One region of the Streptomyces sp. NPDC099050 genome, then DNA from elsewhere that is predicted to be linked to it. Evidence: riboswitches for the same ligand, from Rfam matches in the RefSeq annotation. Region 1 holds a riboswitch; the other holds the start of a gene.
The links. Region 1 has a riboswitch for cobalamin ahead of ACIQV3_RS34585 (ABC transporter substrate-binding protein). Riboswitches for the same ligand answer to the same signal wherever they lie in the genome.
Positions count from the first base shown of each region.

Region 2: it holds a riboswitch for cobalamin, as region 1 does, so the genes downstream of both, ACIQV3_RS14770 (energy-coupling factor ABC transporter permease) here and ACIQV3_RS34585 (ABC transporter substrate-binding protein) in region 1, are expected to answer to the same signal.

Region 1 covers NZ_JBIWAE010000029.1:6,405-13,795, forward strand. Annotated here, with positions in the region: gene ACIQV3_RS34570 (VOC family protein) at 129-518, shown strand; gene ACIQV3_RS34575 (ABC transporter ATP-binding protein) at 564-1,394, opposite strand; gene ACIQV3_RS34580 (FecCD family ABC transporter permease) at 1,391-2,446, opposite strand; gene ACIQV3_RS34585 (ABC transporter substrate-binding protein) at 2,443-3,435, opposite strand; cobalamin riboswitch at 3,473-3,619, opposite strand; gene ACIQV3_RS34590 (helix-turn-helix transcriptional regulator) at 3,629-4,624, opposite strand; gene ACIQV3_RS34595 (FG-GAP-like repeat-containing protein) at 4,960-7,391, opposite strand, start outside.
Region 2 covers NZ_JBIWAE010000007.1:201,421-208,811, reverse strand. Annotated here, with positions in the region: gene cbiQ (cobalt ECF transporter T component CbiQ) at 1-712, opposite strand, end outside; gene ACIQV3_RS14775 (energy-coupling factor ABC transporter substrate-binding protein) at 716-1,048, opposite strand; gene ACIQV3_RS14770 (energy-coupling factor ABC transporter permease) at 1,057-1,752, opposite strand; cobalamin riboswitch at 1,781-1,975, opposite strand; gene ACIQV3_RS14765 (flavodoxin family protein) at 2,085-2,810, shown strand; gene ACIQV3_RS14760 (hypothetical protein) at 2,845-3,378, opposite strand; gene ACIQV3_RS14755 (SsgA family sporulation/cell division regulator) at 3,548-3,955, opposite strand; gene ACIQV3_RS14750 (hypothetical protein) at 4,186-4,500, opposite strand; gene ACIQV3_RS14745 (L-serine ammonia-lyase) at 4,814-6,196, opposite strand; gene ACIQV3_RS14740 (APC family permease) at 6,341-7,391, opposite strand, start outside.

The DNA of each region.
Region 1 (7,391 bases):
CGCCGCTCCCGAACCCACTGGACTCATCCCGTAAGGGCTGTTTAGGATCATGTCGCGGCATCGCGTGTCGGTCACCGTCCGGGTGAGGCATGGAGGTGCCGAGATGTGCCTTTCGGAGGCATCCACTCATGACGGTTCAGCTCAACCACACGATCATCCACTCCCGCGACCACCGGGAGTCGGCCGAATTCCTGGCGTACTTCCTGGGCCTGGAGGTCGGAGCCCCCTGGGGCCCCTTCATCCCCGTCGAGATCACGAACGGCGTCACCCTGGACTTCGCGGCCAGCCCCACCGAATCCATCACCGCACAGCACTACGCGTTCCTCGTCTCCGAGGCCGAGTTCGACGAGGCCTTCGAGAAGATCAAGCGGGCGAGGATCACCTACTTCGCCGACCCGCACGGGCAGCGCCCCGGCGAGATCAACCACAACGACGGCGGCCGCGGCGTCTACTTCGAGGACCCTTCGGGCCACGGCATGGAACTGATCACCGTCCCGTACGGCGGCTTCAAGAAGTAGGACCCGTGCCCGCCCGGCCCCACCGGGCGGGCCCCGGTCCAGACGTCAGTACCCCGTTCGCTCCCCGCCCTCCGGAAGGTAGACGATGTGCGGCGCGCCCGTCGTCGGGTGGGCGGCGACGCGGGTGCGGACCCCGTAGACCTCGGCCAGCAGGGACTCCGTCAGCACCTCCGCGGGGGTGCCGGAGGCCGCCACGCGGCCGCCCTCCAGGACGTACAGGCGGTCGCAGTACATGGCCGCCAGGTTGAGGTCGTGCAGGACCAGCAGGGCGGTGGCCGGCAGGGAGCGGACCAGGCCGAGGACCTCCAGTTGGTAGCGGATGTCCAGGTGGTTGGTCGGTTCGTCCAGCGCGAGCAGGCCGGGATCCTGGACGAGGGCGCGGGCCACCAGGGCGCGCTGGCGCTCGCCGCCCGAAAGCCCGTCGAAGCGGCGGCCCGCGAGGGCGGCCGCGCCGACGGTTTCCAGGGCCCGCGCCACGCGGCGTACGTCGTCGGGTCCGTCCTGCTCCCAGAACCGTTTGTGCGGGCTGCGCCCCATGGCCACCACCTCGCGCACGGTCAGCCCGAAGGTGCCGGCCGCGTCCTGGGGCACCACCGCCACCCGCCGGGCGCGGTCCCGGACGCCCAGCGAGGCCGCGTCCACGCCGTCCAGCAGGACGCGTCCGCCGGTCGGGCGCAGAGTGCCGTAGACGCAGCGCAGCAGGGTCGTCTTGCCGCTGCCGTTGGGGCCGACGACTCCGACCGTCTCGCCGGGGCGGGCGGTGAGCTCGATCCCGTGCAGCAGCGGCTGCCCGTCGATCTCGTACCGCACGCCTTCCACGACGAGTCCCGCGGCCGCTTCCCGCGCCACCGGACCCGCCGGCCGCCGCGCCCTCATCCCACGACCCCTTCGGTACGGGTGGACCTGCGCAGCATCCACAGGAAGAACGGCCCGCCGACGAGCGCCGTGACCACGCCCACCGGGATCTCCTCCGGCGCGGCGGCGGTACGGGCGATCAGGTCGGCCAGGGTCAGGAACACCGCCCCGCCCAGTGCTGCCACGGGCAGCAGTGCCCGGTGCCCGGCGCCGACGACCATCCGTGCGGCGTGCGGGACCATCAGCCCCACGAAACCGATCGCCCCGCTGTAGGCCACCAGTACGCCGATGACGAGCGAGGTGAGGACGAACACGGCGGCCCGGAACCGTCCGGTGTCCAGGCCGAGCGTCTGCGCGCCCTCCTCCCCCGCGAGCAGCAGGTCCAGCGGCCGGGCCAGGGCGACGAGCAGTCCGGTGCCCAGGAGCAGGGCCCCGGCGGGCAGGGCCAGTTCGCTCCAGCGTGCCCCGCCGAGCCCGCCGAGGGTCCAGAAGAGCACGCTGCGCATTTGATCGGGATGCGCGGCCAGCACCAGCACCAGGCTGGTCAGGGCGGACAGCACGTACTGGACGGCGACTCCGGCGAGGATCAGCCGGCCGGTGGTCATGGAGCCGCCGCGCCGGGCCATGGCGTAGACGGCGACGAGCGCGCCCATCGACCCGGCGAACGCGGCGAGCGGTACGGCGGTCCCGCCCGCGAAGCCGAGGAACCCGGCGCCGAAGACGATCACCAGCACCGCTCCGGCCGAGGCCCCGGAGGAGGCCCCGAGGAGGAACGGGTCGGCCAGCGGGTTGCGTACGAGCGCCTGGAGCACGGTTCCCGCGACGGCCAGTCCCGCGCCGACGACGGCCCCGAGCAGGACGCGCGGCATGCGCACGTCCCACACGATCGCCCCGAAGGCGCCCCCTCCGGCCCGGGGCCCCGGCCCCGCGAGCACGAGGTCGAGCACCTCGCCCGGGGGAATCCGTACCGGCCCCAGGACCAGCCCCGCCAGGGCCGACGCGGCCAGGGCGGCGGCGAGCAGGGCCAGTACGACCGGGGTACGGGTGAGCGTACGGGCGGCCAGGAGCCTCACGCGGCGTCGGGGTGGAGCTGGGCGCCCAGCGATTCGACGGCGTCCGCGACGCGTACGCCGAGCACGGCGGAGGACAGCGGCAGCACGACGAAGCGCCGGTTCTTGACCGCGGGAACCTGCGCCAGCGCCGGGTCGTTCAGCAGGCGCTGCTTCTTGGCTTCGACGGTGGTGCCGCCGTAGTCGTAGATGAGGACGACCTCGGGCTTGCGCTCGATGACCTTCTCCCACGACACGTCGCCGAAGGTGTCCTCGAGGTCGGCGAACACGTTCGTGCCGCCCGCCAGCGAGACGATCTCGTTGCCGATGCCGTTGCCGCCGGAGGTGAAGGCGGAGGCCTCGCCCGAGTCGTAGACGAAGACGGCGGGCCTGTCCTTGTCCTTCACGCGCGCGCTGACGGCGTCGATGCGGCGCTGTTCGTCCGCGATGAGCCGCTCGCCGCGCTCGGGAACGCCGAAGGTACCTGCCACCTCGGTGATTTCGGTCCTGAGCTGGTCGAGGCCGACCTTGCCCTCGGTGCAGTACTCCACGCTCAGGCGGGAGTTGACTCCGGACTTCGCGAGTCCCTCGCGGTCGCGGCCCTGCGCCTTGTCGAAGGCGCTGGAGTAACCCCCGTACACGAAGTCGGGGTTGGCGCCGAGGAGGACCTCCTGGGAGGGGTACTCCTTCGCCAGCACCTTGATCTTGTCGTACGCGGAGCGGTAGGCGGGCAGTACGGCGTCGTCCAGGTAGGCCGTCCCGACCGTCTTCCCCTCCAGCCCGAGGGCCAGGAGGATCTCGGTGGCGTGCTGGTTCATGGCGACCGCACGCCGCGGCGGGGCCTGATAGGTGCTGGTGACACCGCAGTTGGTGACCGAGTACGGGAAGCCGGGCGCGGCGCCCGCCGCCGGCTTCGCGTCCTGCGCCGCGGGCGGTCCTCCGCACGCGGCCAGCGGTATCAGGAGGGGGACGGGCAGGAGCGCGCGCAGCAGCGCACGGGGGAACGAAGACATGGCGAAGCCTCTCCGGGGGATCCGCGTCCCCTGGTCGAACCGAAAGAGGCGGTGCGTCAGTGTCTGACTCCCGGATCCCCGCGCGGCAAGCGCGGGGATGTCCGGTCACAGTGGCGGGACCGCACCGGATTCACACCGGTTTCCTGTCCTGCACCGCCTGGATAACCCGGCCCAGTGTGCCAGAAGGACGACGTCAGCGTTCCGCGCGCACCGTGCCGGCCACCCGGGAGGCGAGGGCACGCAGCGCCTCGTCGGAGGAAGATCCGGGCTCGGCCGTGTAGAGGTACAGGGTCTGGTCGGGGTCGTCCGGGAAGGTCAGGGACTCGTATTCCAGGGCCAGTTCACCGACGACGGGGTGCCGGAACCGCTTGGTGCCGTGGGTGTGTTCGAGCACGTCGTGCCCGGCCCACCAGCGCCGGAAGTCCCGGTCGAGCGAGCCGAGTTCCTCGACGAGCGGACTCAGTTCCGGATCGTACGGGTGCCGGCCCGCGTAGAACCGCAGCGCGGCCACGGCTCCGCGCGCGGCACCCTCCCAGTCGGCGAAGAGCGCCCGGGCGGCGGGGTCGCGGAAGAGGAACCGCGCGAGATTGCGGCCGCGTTGATCCGGGGTGCGCGACTCCGGGGTGCTCGACTCCGGAGTGCTCGCCCCCGGAGTGCGCGACTCCGGAGTGCGCGACCCCGGAGCGCCGGGACCCGGGGCTCCGAAGTCGGCGTACAGGGCCTCGGCGAGCCGGTTCGCGGCCAGGACCTCGAGCCGACACCCCATGATCATCGCAGGGGTGCCGTCCTCCAGGGCGTCCAGGACCCGGTACAGGCCCGCCCGGACCCGCTGCGGGCCGCCGGCCTCCACGTGGCCGGGGACGCCGGCGGCGCGCCCGGGGTCGGTGGCTCGCTGGGGCCGGGCCAGCTCGAAGAGGTGGGACCGCTCGGTGGCGTCGAGCCGCAGCGCCCGGGCCACCGCGTCGAGGACCTCGGTGGAGACGTGCTGGGTACGGCCCTGCTCCAGCCGGGTGTAGTAGTCGACGCTGACCCCCGCGAGCTGAGCGACCTCCTCGCGCCGCAGCCCGGGCACGCGCCGCCTCCCCGGGTGGGCGGCGGCCCCCACCTCCTCGGGACCGATCCGGGCACGCCGGGAACGCAGGAAGTCCCGCAGGTCGGAACGGGGCTCGCGCCCGGCGGTGGCGGTCATTCCCCCAGGCTAGGCGTTCGCCCCGGGTTCCTCCGGCACCTCCGCACCAGTCCGGCCGGCTTCGCACCGGGCCGGAGGCGGGGCGCTGCGCGACGACCGGCCCGGGCCGGCCCCGCAGCCAGGGCGGCCGCTGCGAACCGACCCGCCACGCCTCCGCCACCGCACGGCCCATCGGGCGGCCCGCCGAGCCCGACGGCCCACCCGCGAGCCCCGGTCGGCCGCCCCCCTGCTCCGGCGCTCCGCCACCCTGTTTCCAGGCCAACCTCTGCCCGACGTACTGAGCCGGGCAACCCCGGGGGCCGGGCACATCTGCCTCATGACCGGCCGGGCCGCTCCTAGAAGAGGCCCTTGTAACCGCCGAACCCGGTGGCGATCTTCGTGGTGGCCAGGAGGCCGCCCTTGCCGTCTCCGCTGTTGCGCAACAGCTCTCCGGTCGTGTTCCGGGACACGACGTCGGCCTTGCCGTCGCCGCTGATGTCACCAACGCCGATGAACTGCACCCGGCCGCTGGCCCAGCCCGCTTCCTTGACCTGCACCCGTGCCTTGAAGGTGCCGTTGCCGGTCCCGTCGAGCCGCCACAGAGCGTTCGCCGCGTCCACGGTCAGCAGATCCCCGCGGCCGTCGCCATTGAGGTCGCCGGCCCCGACGACGTGCTTGTACGCCTTCCAGCCCCCGGGAAGCCTGACCCGCGGCTTGAACACCGAACCCGCGTCCTGCGCGAACAGGTAGAGGTACCCCGTGGTGGTCTCCCGGGCCAGCAGGTCCGCCCGCCCGTCGCCGGTGAGGTCACCGGCCGAGGTCAGGACGTCGTACGCGTTGAAACCCGTCCCCAGCGACTTCGGGCTCAGCGACGCGGACACGCCCGACCCACAGGCCGGCCGGTACAGCCGCAGCGTGCCGGCCGAGTTCCGTACGAGGACGTCGTTGCACCGGTCGCCGTTCATGTCCCCGAACGGCACCACGGTCGACGTGGTCGGCCATCCCGCGCCGGTCACCTTCGCCCTGGTCAGACCGCCCTTCCCGTCGCCCCCGTGGAAGGCGAGCACACCCGTGGAGTCCAGCGTCGCCAGGTCCCCGAACCCGTCCTTGCCCGTCAGGTCACGATGGGCCGCGCTGCCCCCGGTGAGCTGCACCGTTCCGGTGGACTTCAGTTCCGGCCCGGTCCCGTCGGCCGGTTTGCCCGTGAGCGTCCACTCGTAACCGCCGTTCGCCACCAGGTGGCCCAGGGCGTCCTTGCCGTCCCAGCCGGTACGGACCGCACCCCGCGCCTCGCCGCCGCTGATCGTGCGCACCACCGCGCCGCCCGCCTTCGCCCGGACGGTCAGCGTCCACGAGGACGCCGTCCTGTTCAGGAACCATGCCGCCGACCAGGACTTCGTCCCACCCGCCGCGTCGAAGGCGGTGGCCGTCGCCCGGTCGATCGCCACCAGATCGCCGTTCGGCACACCGGCGTCCACCACGTGCACCGCGTAGTCGGCATCGGCATAGGCGATCCGGCCGCTCTGCTTGTCCACCGTCCAGCCGCTGCCGGCCTCCGCGTGGACCGGCTTGCCGATCGCACGCGTTCCCGTGGTTCCCCGCAGATCGGTGGAGTGCAGGACGCCGTCCTTCTCCCATGCGACGAAGCCGTTGCCCAGACGAGCGTCGTTGTGCTCCGGGAGCGCCACCTTGGTCTTCGAGGAGGTGTCGTAGACGCCTGCCTTCGCGTCACACTTCCAGTACACCGAGCCGCCCCACGCCTCCAGGGCCTTGATGTCGCAGTTCGCGACCGTGTGCGTTGCCACCACGGCGCCGGACCGCACATCCACCGCCTCGACGGTGCCGTTGGACTTCTCCCGCCACAGCCGGTAACCGGACAGGGAGAAGACACCGTCGCGCACCGGTACGGATCGAACGTCCTTCAGCTGATCGAGGTCAACGACCTCCACCGGCCGCGGTTGCGGACCCGACCCCCGCACGTACGCCGCGAAGCGGCCCGACGCCTGGAGGGAATAGGGGTTGCTCGAGGCGCTGCCCGTCGACCGCTTCCCGGCCGCGGTGAAGTGGTCGATCGACTGGTTGGTCGCCATCACCACGCCGCCTTCTCCCGTGGCGACCACTCGGTGGGCGGCGAGGCTGGAGTCGAGGCCGCCCTTCGGGTGCCGACGCCAGGAGCCAGCCTTCGGAGCACCGGCGGCGGGCATGACGTACTCGAGGAGCCACGACTGCTTGCCGGGGGTGTAGTCGACGGTGTGGAGGCGCCCGTTCTCCATGCTCATGTTCGACAACGAAACCTTCAGCGGCGGAACTTCCCACTCCTGCACGGCTACGGACTTTCCGTCCTGGCCCGGCTGGACGGCATAAATGGCCTGCTTCAGGGCCGTGTTCCCGCCGTCGACGACGAGGCGGTCACCGACGACCGGGAACATCCACGAACCCGACCTGCTCAGAAGCTTGCGGGCGGGCCCCCCGTTCAAAGGGTGAGCGAACAGGCCTCCGGACTCGTGCACGATCAGCTCGTTCGCCACCACACCCCCGACGAAGAGGAGCTCCCCGTCAGGATCCGACACGGCCCATGTCAGGGGCTTCCCGTCCGACTCGGCCAGGGCCCCCTTGGTGTCCCAGACCTTCGCTTCGATCGTGGTGGTGCCGGTGGACCACCCGACGAGTTCCCTGACCAGCCAGTCGCCCTCGACCCGGACCCCGGCCGGGGCAGGTCGGGGGTCGCGGCCCGGGGCCAGCCAGGTGCGTTCCTTGCCGTCACCCGAGGTGATCAGCAAGGCTCCTG
Region 2 (7,391 bases), on a different contig from region 1:
TCAGGGCCGCCAGCAGCCCCGCGGTGGCCGTCAGGAAGCGCCACGACAGGGCCGCCTCCGGTACGAGGACCCGCAGGGCGCCGTCGTAGCCGCGTCCGGCCAGCCCCGCCTGGAGCTTGGCCGCGCGGTCGAAGGCCCGTACGAAGGAGGTGGCGGCGAGCCCCGCCAGGGAACGCCACGCCGCCGCCCGCCCGGTGTGCCCGAGCCGGGCCGCCTGGGCCCGGCGGACCTGGGCCATGGAGTCGAGCAGCAGGAAGCCGATCCGGTACATGACCAGGGCCACGTCCACCACCGGGGCCGGCACGCCGGCCCGGACCAGCCGGGGCAGGACGTCGGAGACCGGGGTGGTGAACGCGAACAGCAGCAGTCCGAGCGAGGCCGCCGAGGTGCGCAGCAGGAGTTCGGCGGCGGTCCGGGGGCCGTCGGGGGCCAGCGAGACCGGCCCCGCCGGGCCGCCGACCGCGAACAGCAGGGGCAGCGCCCCGGTGAAGCAGAAGCCGAGCGGGATCCGGAAGGCCCGCCAGAGCTGCCGGCCGGCCACTCCGGCCGGGCCGAGCAGCACGGCGAGGGTGGCGGCGGCCACCAGCGGTCCGCCGGGCCAGGGCGGCAGGCACACGGCGGTGACCGTCAGCCCGATCCCGAGCAGGGCCTTCTCCAGGGGGTGCCGGCCGCGCCAGCGACTGCTGTGCGCGGCCACGTCGATCGGCAGCACCGCCTAGGCCTCCGGGGCGGTGCCGTCGGCAGCGGCGGCGGCCGCCCCCTGGCGGCGGCCCTTGCGGACGCCGAAGTAGTAGGCGAGCACGCCCGCGCCCAGTGCCGCCTGCAAGGCGAACAGTGCGGACTCGACCTCGCCGGAGGGGGGCTCGTAGAGAGGGGAGAACCAGGGCTCGTAATCCGGCTTCAGCTCGGTGATCGCGGCCTCCGCCTGCGCGTCGGCGCCCGCGAAGGGCTCCTCCTTGCCCTCGCCCAGCCCCAGGGCGATCGGCAGCACGGCCAGCGCCGCCACCAGGAGCAGCAGCAGGCCGTTGATCTTCGTGTTCTTGGACATTCCGCTCATCAGGCCGCCGCCTTCTCTCCGGAACGGGTGGCCGTCAGCTTCGCGACGCCCAGTCTGACCAGGTCCGACTTGCTCGACGCCATCAGCAGCCGCATCACCAGGACGGTCAGCAGCCCCTCGCTCACGGCCAGCGGGATCTGCGTGACCGCGAAGATCCCCCCGAACTTCGCGAGCGAGCCCGCGAACCCGGAGGCCGGGTCCGGGAAGGCCACGGCGAGCTGCGCGCTGGTGACGCAGTAGGTGATCAGGTCGGCGAAGAAGGCGCCGAAGAACACGGTCACCATCAGCGGGAGCCCGGACCTGCGCAGCAGGCGGTAGACGGCGTAGCCCGCCCACGGGCCGGCGATGGCCATCGAGAAGACGTTGGCGCCGAGGGTGGTGAGCCCGCCGTGCGCCAGCAGAAGGGCCTGGAACAGCAGGGTGATCGTGCCGAGCACCGCCATGATCGGCGGCCGGAACAGGATCGCCCCGAGTCCGGTGCCCGTGGGATGTGAGCAACTGCCGGTCACCGAAGGGATCTTCAGGGCGGACAGGACGAAGGTGAAGGCCCCGGAGGCCCCGAGCAGCAGCGTGCTCTCCGGGTTGGCCTTCACCTCGCGGGTGAGCGCGCGGACGCCGTGGACGACGAAGGGGGCGGACACGGCGCCCCAGGCGACCGCGTGCAAAGGGGGCAGGAACCCCTCGGCTATATGCATGAGTAGGGAGACCTCTCCAGCACCTCGTGGATGGACAACGCGCCCCGGCCGGTCTCCTGGCTCACGGGTTGACGTCCATGCCCCGCCTTCCCGGGCAGCGCGGAACCTCCCGCGCAGCCCAGTGGCTTTCCCGCAGGAGTGGAGCCGGACTTCCCGATCACAGTGGCGAGGGCCGCACCGGTTTCTCACCGGTTTCCCGAACACCAAGGCCCGCTGACCCTAGTCGGCCGCACGGACCGCTCACAAACCCGCCCCCGTCGTACCGGGCCGCGACGGCCCCGGACGGGTGCGGCCCGGTGGCGGCTCCGACGGGCCCCGGCGAGGCTGGGCGGGTGGCTACCGACCCCGCGAAGGACCTCGACTACTCCGATCTCACCGCCGTGTACGTCAACTGCACGCTCAAGCGGTCGCCCGAGCCCAGCAACACCGAGGGCCTGATCGGCAAGAGCCGCGCGGTGATGGAGGCGGCCGGGGTCCGGACCTCGCTCATCCGGGCCGTCGACCACGACATCGCCACCGGTGTCTGGCCCGATATGACCGAACACGGCTGGGAGGGCGATCAGTGGCCGGTGCTCTACAGCCAGATCATGGACGCCGACATCCTGGTGCTGTGCGGCCCGATCTGGCTCGGGGACAACAGCTCGGTGATGAAGCAGGTCATCGAGCGGCTCTACGCCTGCTCCTCGATCCTGAACGACCAGGGCCAGTACGCCTACTACGGGCGCGTGGGCGGGGCGTTGATCACCGGCAACGAGGACGGCGTCAAGCACTGCGCCATGAACATCCTCTACAGCCTCCAGCACCTCGGCTACGCGATCCCCCCGCAGGCCGACGCCGGATGGATCGGCGAGGCCGGACCCGGACCCTCGTACCTGGACCCCGGATCCGGCGGCCCCGAGAACGATTTCACCAACCGGAACACGACCTTCATGAGCTGGAACCTCATGCATCTGGCCGCCCTGCTCAAGCGGTCCGGCGGGATGCCGGCGCACGGCAACCAGCGCTCCCTGTGGGACGCGGGCTGCCGCTTCGACTTCCCTAATCCCGAGCACCGGTAGCGGCCGGGCCCCGTATCCCGCCGGCGGTGCGCGCTCAGCAGACGTTCGGGTGCGCGATGTCCAGGACGAAGCGCTCGGGGGCGTGCAGCTTGAACGAGGTGTAGGCGGGCTTGGTGTCGAAGGCGGCGCCGAAGGTGACGTACCCCTCGTAGTCGCCGGTCAGGGCGATGCCCTTCAGCTTGGGCAGGTAGATCTTGAGGAGCTTGGGCCCGCGGTAGACGCTGTTGCCCGCGTCGTCGTGTCCGGCGGCGGGGTTCAGGCGGATCTCCAGGAAGTACCGCCCGGCCAGCGGAACGGGCTTGCCGGACCCGTCGTAGATCAGCTTCGGGACGGGGGTGACGGTGACCTCGGGTACGTATCCCTGCAGGTCGATGACCACCCGGTCGTACGTGCAGTGACCGCCCCAGCGGGCATTGACGACGAGCGGAGTGACGGTGGCGGTGGTGGCCGGCGTGGTGGGGGTTGCGGTCGTGGCTGCGGCGGAGGCCGGTGCGGCGAAGGCCAGAGTGGCGGCGAGCAGTGCGCCCAACCCCAGTGCGGTGGCCTGCCGGCGGCGTGGACGGTTCATGGCGTCCCCTCGATTCCGAGAGACGGGGAACGGTGTCATCCGTGAAGACGCGCCTGGTACGGCTGCGGTTGCACCGGGTTCACCGGGTTCACCGGGTTCATCCGGTCTGCCGGCTCCCGTCGGTGGCGCCGGTCCCGGCCGCTCCCGCCCGCTTCGCCCGCTTGCCGGTTCAGCTGGGCAGGAGGGAGCTCAGCTCGGCGTCGAGGTCGTAGTACAGGTGCTCCCGGCCGCGCGGCACCAGCTCGGTCATCCGGCGGCACAGCGCCTGTACGTCCTTGGCCCGGGCGGACATCACGCAGGACTGCGCGCCGTTGCTGAAGGCGAGGAACACCCGCGGCTCGGTGCCCTTCCAGCGCGGCCACACCTGGATGTCGCCCTCGCCTGTGGCGCAGACCTGGCCGTCGAGCAGCAGCTCCCGGGAGAAGACCCAGTGGGCGAGGTGCATGCCGGCCCCCTCGAAGTCGAGGGAGATCTCGTAGGGCCGATCGCTGCGGTACACGAAGACGCCCCGCACCGGGGCGGGCGCGGGAGCGGCCTCCAGGCGGAGCGGGAGGACGCGGTGTTCGGTGCCGGTCATGCGGGGCGCCTCTCTCTCGGGGTGGGGTCCCGCCGGCGCACGTGCGTCGGGCCCACTTGGGCAAGCTAGCCCACCTTCCGGCCGCCCGTCCGTGGCCGAAGGTCCCCTTCGGCCGGGCCGCTCGGCCCGACTTCGCCCGGGTCCGCCCGACGCGCCGAGCCCCGCCCTCCGGGGGGAGGGCGGGGCTCGGTGGAAGGGCGTGCGCGGCCGGGGCGGGGCCCCGGCCGGAACTACGGGAGCGGGTTGTAGATGAAGGACTCGTGCGCGTTGGACTGGCCGATCGCGGTGAAGCCCGAACCGTTGGCCTGGGCGCCGTTGTTCTGGTTGGAGGCACCGAAGCCCGAGGCGACCTGCTGGGCGGTGGAGGAGTTGCCGGCGTTGCTGCCGCCGACCCCGCTGCCGAGGACGCCGGCGAGGGCCGCGTTCGACGCGGTCCCGGCCGCACCGGCCCCGTTGTCGGCCTGGGCGACTCCCGAGAGGAGCGCGAAGGCGAGGGGGAGCGATGCGGCGGCCGCCATCACGCGGATGCTGCGGGTGCTTGCCATGATTCAAGTCCTCCAGTTGAGCAAAACGGCTGTGGTCCAAGACGGTTGGCCGACCGTCGGGGGTGTGGACGCGACGTCGTGTGCCCACCCTGGCGCACTTGATCATCAAGAAACCAGCTCAGACCGTCTTGTTCCCCCTCAAGCGTGATCAGCCTTCCGTCAAACCTCACATCCCACCCAATCCCGAACGAAGTTACTGGCGTAACCCACCTATGGATGGCGAGCAGATGGCGAGTTGCGGAAGGGGCCCGGCGCGCAGTGCGCGCCGGGCCCCTTCTCGTGTGCTCGCCTCAGGCGGGCAGTCGCTTCGGTGTCAGCATTCGATGACGTTGACCGCGAGGCCGCCGCGGGCCGTCTCCTTGTACTTGACCTTCATGTCGGCGCCCGTCTCCTTCATGGTCTTGATGACCTTGTCGAGGGAGACCTTGTGGCTGCCGTCGCCGCGCATCGCCATCTTGGCCGCGGTGACGGCCTTGACCGCCGCCATGCCGTTGCGCTCGATGCACGGGATCTGCACGAGGCCGCCGACCGGGTCGCAGGTCAGGCCGAGGTTGTGCTCCATGCCGATCTCGGCCGCGTTCTCGACCTGCTCCGGGGTGCCGCCCAGGACCTCGGCCAGCGCGCCGGCCGCCATCGAGCAGGCCGAGCCGACCTCGCCCTGGCAGCCGACCTCGGCGCCGGAGATCGAGGCGTTCTCCTTGAAGAGCATGCCGATCGCGCCCGCCGCGAGGAGGAAGCGGACCACGCCGTCCTCGTCCGCGCCCGGCACGAAGTTCATGTAGTAGTGCAGGACCGCCGGCAGGACGCCCGCCGCGCCGTTCGTCGGGGCGGTGACGACCCGGCCGCCCGCCGCGTTCTCCTCGTTGACCGCCATCGCGTAGATGGTCGCCCACTCGCTGCGGTGCATCATCGGGTCGCCCTCGGTGCGCAGCTGGCGCGCCGTGGAGGCGGCCCGGCGCTTGACCCGCAGGCCACCGGGGAGGATGCCCTCGCGGGACATGCCGCGCGAGACACAGGCCTGCATGACGCGCCAGATCTCCAGCAGGCCCTCGCGGATCTCGTCCTCGGTGCGCCAGGCCTTCTCGTTCTCCAGCATCATCGAGGAGATCGACAGGCCGGTCTCGTTCGCGAGGCGCAGCATCTCGTCACCGCTGCGGAAGGGGTACTTCAGCGGGGTGTCGTCGAGCTTGATCCGGTCCTCGCCGACCGCGTCCTCGTCCACGACGAAGCCGCCGCCGACCGAGTAGTACGTCTTCTCCAGCAGCGGGGTGCCCGCCTCGTCGTACGCGAAGAGCGTCATGCCGTTCGCGTGGTACGGGAGCGAGCGCCGGCGGTGCAGGATCAGCTGGTTCGGCTCGTCGAAGTCGATCTCGTGGCCGTCACCTATTTCCGTGCCCAGCAGGCGCAGGCGGCCGCTCTGGCGGATGCGCTCGACCTCGGCGTCGGCGGTCTCCACGTTCACGGTGCGGGGGGAGTGGCCCTCCAGGCCCAGCAGCACCGCCTTGGGGGTGCCGTGGCCGTGCCCGGTGGCGCCGAGCGAGCCGAAGAGCTCGGCGCGGACCGAGGCGGTCTGGGCGAGGACGCCGTCCTTCTTGAGCCGGGCGACGAACATGCGCGCGGCGCGCATCGGTCCGACGGTGTGGGAGGAGGAAGGACCGATGCCGATCGAGAAGAGATCGAAGACGGAGATGGCCACGGTTGCGGACTCCTATGTCTGCTCGTGGGTGGGAAGCGTGGGCAGGAGGGGTGGAGAGGGGTGATCTGCGGATTTTGTCCGGCAGCCGAGCTTAACTCGGTGAGGTGAACGGCTCGGCCGCCGGACGGGTCGGGAGGGGGGCGCTCAGGCGTGGGTCAGTTCGCGCTCCGGTGCGGCTGCCGTGCCGGCCTCGCCCGCGGGGGCGTCCAGGACCGGGTCCGGGCCCGGCAGGCCCGCGTGGTGGGCCTTGACCCCGGACCGTACGGCCCAGAAGTAGAAGCCCAGGGCCGAGACGCCCACGAGGGCGATGTCCACGCCGCCGGGGATGAATCCGTGGCCGCCGAACTCCTTGCTGCCGAGCGCGGAGAGCGTGCCCAGCCACAGCAGGAAGGCGATCATCCACCAGGCCGGGGCGAACTGCCTGGCCAGGTTCTTCTCACCCTTGCGCTTGAGCACGATCGCCGCGATGGGGGCGGCGACCAGGGTGAGCAGCACCACCTTGCCGGTGTCCGGCCACTTGGACCAGTACAGGGCGCAGGCGGCGAAGGCGAAGGTGATCGGGCAGAGGATGCTCGCCGCCGGGAGGCGGAAGGGGCGCGGCAGCTCGGGCTTGGTCTTGCGGAAGACGCCGACCGCGATCGGGCCGATCAGGTACGAGACCACCATCGCGGCGGAGACCACGCTGGCCAGGGCCTCCCAGCTGTGGCCGACGGTGACCAGCAGCAGGACCGAGAAGCCGAGGTTGAGCCACATCGCGGGACGCGCGGTGCCGTACTTCGGGTGGACCTCGCGGATCTTCTTCGGGAAGAAGCCGGTGTCCGCGAGGTTCTGCGCCATGTACGAGGCCGAGGCGACGTTGCCGATGTTGGCACCGGACGGGGAGATGAAGGCACCGAACTGGAGCATCGTGACGACCCAGTGCAGCATCAGCATCTTGGCGAGGTCGGCGAACGGCGAGGAGAAGTTGATGCCGCTCCAGCCGCCGGCCTCGGCGAGCTTCTCCGGCGGGACGCCGCCGATGAAGGCGATCTGCAGGGCCAGGTAGATGACCAGGCCGAGGGAGAGCGCGCCCACCAGGGCCAGCGGAATGGCGCGGCCGGGGTTCTTGGCGGCGCCGCCGAGGTTGACGACGGCCTGGAAGCCGTTGAAGGCGAAGACCACGCCGGAGGTGGTGACGGCGGTCATGACCGCGGAC